DNA from 2 places in the Streptomyces sp. NPDC002886 genome. Region 1 is predicted to be linked to the other one. Evidence: riboswitches for the same ligand, from Rfam matches in the RefSeq annotation. Region 1 holds a riboswitch; the other holds the start of a gene.
The links. A riboswitch is a leader RNA that binds a small molecule or an ion and turns the genes downstream of it on or off. The one in region 1 is predicted to bind ZMP and ZTP.
Positions count from the first base shown of each region.

Region 2: it holds a riboswitch for ZMP and ZTP, as region 1 does, so the genes downstream of both, glyA (serine hydroxymethyltransferase) here and ACFYYB_RS04715 (bifunctional 5,10-methylenetetrahydrofolate dehydrogenase/5,10-methenyltetrahydrofolate cyclohydrolase) in region 1, are expected to answer to the same signal.

Region 1 is NZ_JBIAPV010000001.1:1,038,372-1,041,762, reverse strand. Features, by position in the region: gene ACFYYB_RS04725 (RNA polymerase sigma factor) at 1-662, opposite strand, end outside; gene ACFYYB_RS04720 (class I SAM-dependent methyltransferase) at 876-1,637, opposite strand; ZMP/ZTP riboswitch at 1,727-1,827, shown strand; gene ACFYYB_RS04715 (bifunctional 5,10-methylenetetrahydrofolate dehydrogenase/5,10-methenyltetrahydrofolate cyclohydrolase) at 1,928-2,773, shown strand; gene ACFYYB_RS04710 (peptide MFS transporter) at 2,910-3,391, shown strand, end outside.
Region 2 is NZ_JBIAPV010000003.1:924,848-928,238, forward strand. Features, by position in the region: gene trpS (tryptophan--tRNA ligase) at 1-512, opposite strand, end outside; gene glyA (serine hydroxymethyltransferase) at 738-2,018, opposite strand; ZMP/ZTP riboswitch at 2,054-2,144, opposite strand; gene rocD (ornithine--oxo-acid transaminase) at 2,254-3,391, shown strand, end outside.

The sequences.
Region 1 (3,391 bases):
CCGGCGACCATGACGGTCTGGGCCGGGGCGTCGTCCTCGTCGTCGTCGGACAGGACGAAGCCGGCGCTGCCGCCCGTCTTGGGCGTCTCCTTCTCGTCGCCCTCGTCCAGGTCCTCGGCCGCCCAGTCCTCGCCCTCGGCCACGGGGGCGTCGCCCTCGTCGCCGTCCTTGGCGGTCTTCTTCGTGGCGGCCGTCTTCTTCACGGCGGTCTTCTTCACGGCGGTCTTCTTGACCGCACGCTTCTTCGGCGCGGCGGCGGCCTCTGCCGCCACCTCCTCCTCGGTCCCGGAGGCCGACGGGTCGGATATCGCCGCGGCGGTGGCGGGGGCCGCCGTCTTGCGCGCACCGATCAGGCGCGGCGGGGCGGTGGCCTTCTTGGCGACGCGCGCCGGGGCGGCGGCCGCCTTGCGCGCCTTCTTGGCGGGAGCCTTCGTGGCGGGGGCGGCGCTGACGTGCAGCGCGACGCCCTCCTCGTCCAGGACCTGGTTCAGGCTGCGCAGGACCCGCTTCCACTGGTCCACCGGGATGCGGCCGGCCTCGAAGGCCTGGCGCACGTCATCACCGTTGATGTGACCCTGCTCGCGGCCGCGCTCGACAAGCGCGACCAGGGCCTCTGATTCGGCGATTTCCGTGGGGAACGTACGGGACGGGCTGAGCGACACAAGGAGCCTCTCGTTGCGAACAGATAAGGGGTGGCGGGACATCATCGCGCGAACTCGGGAAACAGACCCGAGGGGGGTCTGTATTCCGGGCCGCACGAGGACACCTGTCGGTTCATCGCATGCCCGAGTAGATTCGTTACGCGCTGAATTGAGTGACCTGCGCCACGCCGTGACCGGAGACCCGGTCGCGGGTGGTCGCGTCCGCCCGTTTTGTCAGCCCGTTTTGCGGGCTTCGATGAGAAAACGTGCGGTGTGTGCGACGAACGGGCCCTCGTGCGCGATCTGTTCGTGCAGCTCGCGCAACCGGTCCCGATGCTGCCCGACCGTGAAGCCCGGCACCATCCAGATCACCTTCCTCAGAAAGTAGATCACGGCTCCGATGTCATGGAACTCCGTCCGGAGCCGCTCGGAGCGCAGATCGACCACCTCCAGTCCCGCCTTCGTGGCCGCGGCGACCGCGTCGTCGGGGTGCCGGCCCCGCCGGACCTCCTCCGGCTGCGGGCCCAGGAAGTACTCCACGAGCTCGAAGACGCTCGCCGGCCCGACCTGCTGGGAGAAGTACGTGCCGCCGGGCTTCAGCACCCGCGCGATCTCCTCCCACCAGACCGTCACCGGATGGCGGCTGGAGACGAACTCGAAGGCCTCGTCACCGAACGGCAGCGGCGGCTCGTCGGAGTCCGCGACCACCACGGTGCCCAGCGGGTGCAGCAGCCTTGTCGCCTTGTCGATGTTCGGCGGCCACGATTCGGTGGCCACCGTGAGCGGGGGCAGGGGCCCGGCTCCGGCGAGCACCTCCCCGCCACCGGTCTGGATGTCCAGGGCGGAGCCGACCCGCGCCAGGTGCCGGGCCAGGAGGCCCTGGTAGCCCCAGGAGGGGCGCTGTTCGGTGGCGCGTCCGTCGAGCCAGGAGAAGTCCCAGCCGTCCACGGAGACGGATTCCGCTTCCGCGACGAGATGGTCGAAAGTGCGCGTCATCCCTCGATCTTCCCAGGTCCGGCCCCGGTCATCCACCGGATTGCCGGGCAGGGGCCCACGCCCGGACCCGCGGGGGTTCGCCTACACTGGGCGCGGGCCGTGACTGGCGTTCGGGTGGATCACCACCGGGGAGCGGCCCGGCGTACTCCCGCATCTGGTACGTCGACTGCCGCGCGCCTGGGCGAACCGCGATCCCGCAGCGACGCTCAGGAGCCCCCATGACCACTCAGACGACCGCCCAGACCGTTTCCGCCACCCCGGACGTTCCCGGCGCCCAGGCCGCCCGGCTGATGGACGGCACCGCCCTCGCCCGCCGCATCTCGGAGCGGACCGCCGAGTACGCCGCGAAGATCACCGAGCGCACCGGTACCGCGCCGTGCCTGGCCACCGTGCTCGTCGGCGAGGACCCCGCGTCCGTCACCTACGTCCGGATGAAGCAGAACCGCTGCGCCAAGGCCGGCATCACCTCCCGCCACGTGGAGCTGCCCGCCGCGACGACCACCGAGGAGCTCGTCGCCACCCTGACCGCCCTCTCGGAGGACCCGGAGATCAGCGGCATCCTGCTCCAGCACCCCGTCCCGCACCACATCGACGAGCGCGCCGCCTTCGAGGCCATCGCCCCGGGCAAGGATGTCGACGGGGTCACCATGCACTCCTTCGCCGCCATGGGCTTCGGCCTGCCGGGCTTCGTCTCCTGCACCCCCGGCGGCATCATGCGGCTGCTGGAGGCCTACGACGTGGACCTGACCGGCAAGCACGCCGTGGTCGTGGGCCGCAGCGCGATCCTGGGCAAGCCCGCCGGGATGCTGCTCCTGGAGCAGAACGCCACCGTCACCTACTGCCACTCCCGCACCGTGGACCTGCCGTCCATCGTCCGCCAGGCGGACGTGCTGGTCGCCGCCGTCGGCAAGGCCGAGTTCATCCGCGGCGAGGACATCAAGCCGGGCGCCGTGGTCCTGGACGCCGGCTACAACGAGGGCAACGTCGGCGACGTCCACTTCGAGTCGGCCGCGGCCCGCGCCTCCCTGATCACCCCGGTCCCGGGCGGCGTCGGCCCGATGACCATCGCGGTGCTGCTGGAGCAGACCGTCCAGGCCGCCGCCGCGCAGGCCGGTCTGGCCCTCGCGGACCTCTGACCCGCGCCCTGCTCCCTCCGCTACGACGAACGCCCCGGGCCCTTCGGTCCGGGGCGTTCCGTTTCCCGCGGTAACAGGCCGAAAGGCCGATCCCGGTCCGGTGTCGCGGGGCTCCACTGAATATGTGAAGCCTTCGATGGATATGCAGAAGCCCCCGGCGCCGGACGCAGCACCGGACGCGGCGGCGGTGGGCGGGAAGCGCCACCCGCGCGGACTCGCCACCCTCGTCCTCGCCGAGCTGTGGGAGCGTTTCAGCCTCTACGGCATGGTCGCGATCCTCGTGCACTTCCTCGCCGCCTCCCGCGGCCACGGCGGCATGGGCCTCCACGAGGGCACCGCCGAGGCCGTGGAAGGCGTCTACATGGCCATGATCTCGCTGCTGGCGCTGCCCGGCGGCTGGATCGCCGACCGCTTCCTCGGCGCCCGGCGGGCCGTCTTGTGGGGCGGTGTGGTCATCATGGCCGGCCACGTCCTGATGGCCGTCCCGAACCCGGTCTTCGTCTGGCCCGGGCTGGTCCTCATCGTCATCGGCACCGGCCTGCTCAAGCCGAACATCTCCGCGCTGGTCGGCCGGCTGTACGCCGCCGACGACGACCAGCGGCGCGACGCCGGCTACTC
Region 2 (3,391 bases), on a different contig from region 1:
CGCTGGTTGAAGCGCTCGGCCAGGTCCCGGGTCAGCTCGATGTGCTGACGCTGGTCCTCGCCGACGGGGACGGAGTTCGCCTGGTAGAGCAGGATGTCGGCGACCTGGAGGATCGGGTACGTGAACAGGCCGACGGTGGCGTTGTTGGCGCCGTTCTTCGCGGACTTGTCCTTGAACTGGGTCATCCGGCTCGCCTCGCCGAAACCGGTGATGCAGTTCATCACCCAGCCGAGCTGCGCGTGCTCGGGCACGTGGCTCTGGATGAAGAGCGTGCAGCGCTCGGGGTCGAGACCGGCGGCGAGGAGCTGCGCGGCGGACAGCCGGGTATTGGCGCGCAGATCCTTCGGATCCTGCGGCATGGTGATCGCGTGCAGGTCGACGACCATGTAGAAGGCGTCGTGCGTCTCCTGGAGGGCGACGTACTGCCGGATGGCTCCGAGATAGTTCCCGAGGTGGAACGAACCGGAGGTGGGCTGGATGCCGGAGAGCGCGCGAGGACGATCAGAAGCCATGGCTCCATTCTCTCAGGTGTGACACCGGGCTCGGCCCCGCCACTGGCCGGAACCCGGTGGGTCCCACCCCCCTCGCCCGGCATCCGCCCGGGTACCGCCCGGTAGCGCCCCGTCCGGATCTTGCCTCGGCCGAGCGACCGCTTTCCCTTGCTCCCGCGCCGAGGCCCGGGGGGCATGGGCGGGCAGGGGACGGCCCCGCAGGGACCGGCCCCCACCCGGGACGGGTCAGGCGACCGGGAGGCCCGGGGCCGGGAAGGCGGCCATGAGGTCCGCGACCTGGGTGCGGATGGCGCCGAGGGCCGCCTCGTCACCCTTGGCGGCCGCGGAGACCGAGTCCGAGATCCAGTCGGCGACCACCGGCATGTGCTCGACGCCGAGCCCCCGCGAGGTCAGCGACGGCGTGCCGATCCGGATCCCCGACGGGTCGAACGGCTTGCGCGGGTCGAACGGCACCGTGTTGTAGTTCACGACGATCCCCGCCCGGTCCAGCGCCTTCGCCGCGATCTTTCCGGACACCGACTTCCCCGTGAGGTCGATCAGGATCAGGTGGTTGTCCGTACCGCCCGAGACCAGGTCGAAGCCCCGCTCCAGCAGCGCGGCGGCCAGCGCCTTCGCGTTGGCCACGACCGCGTGCGCGTACGACACGAACGAGGGCTGCGCCGCCTCGTGGAGCGCGACCGCGATACCGGCCGTCGTCTGGTTGTGCGGGCCGCCCTGGAGGCCGGGGAAGACCGCCTTGTCGATGGCCTTCGCGTGCTCCTCGCGGCACATCAGCATCGCGCCGCGCGGGCCGCGCAGGGTCTTGTGGGTGGTCGTGGAGATCACGTCCACGTGACCCGCCGGGGAGGGGTGCGCCCCGCCCGCGATCAGGCCGGCGATGTGGGCCACGTCGGCGACGAGCACCGAGCCCGCCTCCTTCGCGATCGAGGCGAAGGCCTCGAAGTCGATCGTGCGGGGCAGCGCCGTACCGCCGCAGAAGATCAGCTTGGGCCGCTCCGCCAGCGCGAGGTCCCGTACGGCGTCGTAGTCGATGAGACCGGTCTCCGCCTGGACCCCGTACTGCACGCCCCGGAACCAGGAGCCCGTCGCCGAGACCCCCCAGCCGTGCGTCAGGTGCCCGCCCATCGGCAGCGCCATGCCCATCACCGTGTCGCCGGGCTTGGCGAAGGCCAGGTACACGGCGAGGTTGGCGGGCGAGCCGGAGTACGGCTGCACGTTGGCGTGGTCGACGCCGAAGAGGCCCTTCGCCCGCTCGACGGCCAGCGCCTCGACGCGGTCGATGTTCTGCTGGCCCTCGTAGTAGCGGCGGCCCGGGTAGCCCTCGCTGTACTTGTTCTGCAGCACCGTGCCGGAGGCCTCCAGCACGGCCGAGGACACGTAGTTCTCGCTCGGGATGAGGCGGAGGGTCTCCGCCTGGAGGGTTTCCTCGGCGGCGACGAAGGACGCCAGCTCGGGGTCGGTCGCGAGCAGGGCGGGGTGGCGGTACGGGTGGTGGTTCGCGCTCATGGCGGTTCCTCCGGGGTCGATGTCGGATCTCGTCCCCGCGAGGCCCAGGCGAGCGGCCCTGTATGCGGTCGTGCGCGCACGGCTCCCCCGGAGTTGGTTCTCCGTGCGCCAGTCGCCGTGCGTGTCCGACACCTTAGCGGGCACGCCGCGAGAAAGGTTTCTCCGTCCGGTATTCGAGCGAGGATGGACAGTGACGCCACCCTCGTCACCGGCTTGACGGACGATCGGAGACCCCGTGTCGACAACTGCTGATGCCATCCGCTCCGCCGACGCGCACAGCGCGCACAACTACCACCCCCTGCCCGTCGTCGTCGCCACCGCCGAGGGCGCGTGGATGACCGACGTGGAGGGCCGCCGCTACCTCGACATGCTCGCGGGCTACTCCGCCCTGAACTTCGGCCACGGCAACCGCCGGCTGCTCGACGCCGCCCGCGCCCAGCTGGAGCGGGTCACCCTGACCTCCCGCGCCTTCCACCACGACCGCTTCGCGGACTTCTGTACCGAGCTCGCGGCGCTGTGCGGCAAGGAAGCCGTCCTGCCGATGAACACCGGCGCGGAGGCCGTGGAGACGGCGGTGAAGACCGCCCGCAAGTGGGGGTACGAGGTCAAGGGCGTCCCGGACGGCCACGCCAAGATCGTGGTGGCGGCCGACAACTTCCACGGCCGGACCACGACCATCGTGTCGTTCTCCACCGACCACGAGGCCCGCGACCACTTCGGCCCGTACACCCCCGGCTTCGAGATCGTCCCGTACGGGGACCTCACCGCGCTCGCCGCCGCCGTCACCTCCAACACCGTCGCCGTGCTCCTGGAGCCGATCCAGGGCGAGGCCGGGGTGCTCGTGCCGCCGGCCGGGTACCTGCGGGGCGTACGGGAACTGACGCGCGAGCGGAACGTCCTGTTCATGGCCGACGAGATCCAGTCGGGCCTGGGCCGCACCGGCAAGACCTTCGCGTGCGAGCACGAGGACGTCGTCCCCGACGTGTACATCCTCGGCAAGGCGCTGGGCGGCGGGGTCGTGCCGGTGTCGGCGGTGGTGGCCGACCGCGACGTGCTCGGCGTGTTCAAGCCCGGCGAGCACGGGTCCACCTTCGGCGGCAACCCGCTGGCCTGCGCCGTGGCCCTGGAGGTCATCGCGATGCTGAACACCGGCGAGTACCAGCAGCGCGCCACCGAGCTCGGTGATCACCTGCACCGGGAGCTGAACCTGCTGGTCGGCGGCGGCGCCGTGACGGCCGTACGGGGCCGCGGGCTGTGGGCGGGCGTGGACATCGACCCGGCGCGCGGCACCGGCCGCGAGATCTCCGAGAAGCTGATGGGGCTCGGGGTGCTCGTCAAGGACACCCACGGATCGACCATCCGGATCGCGCCGC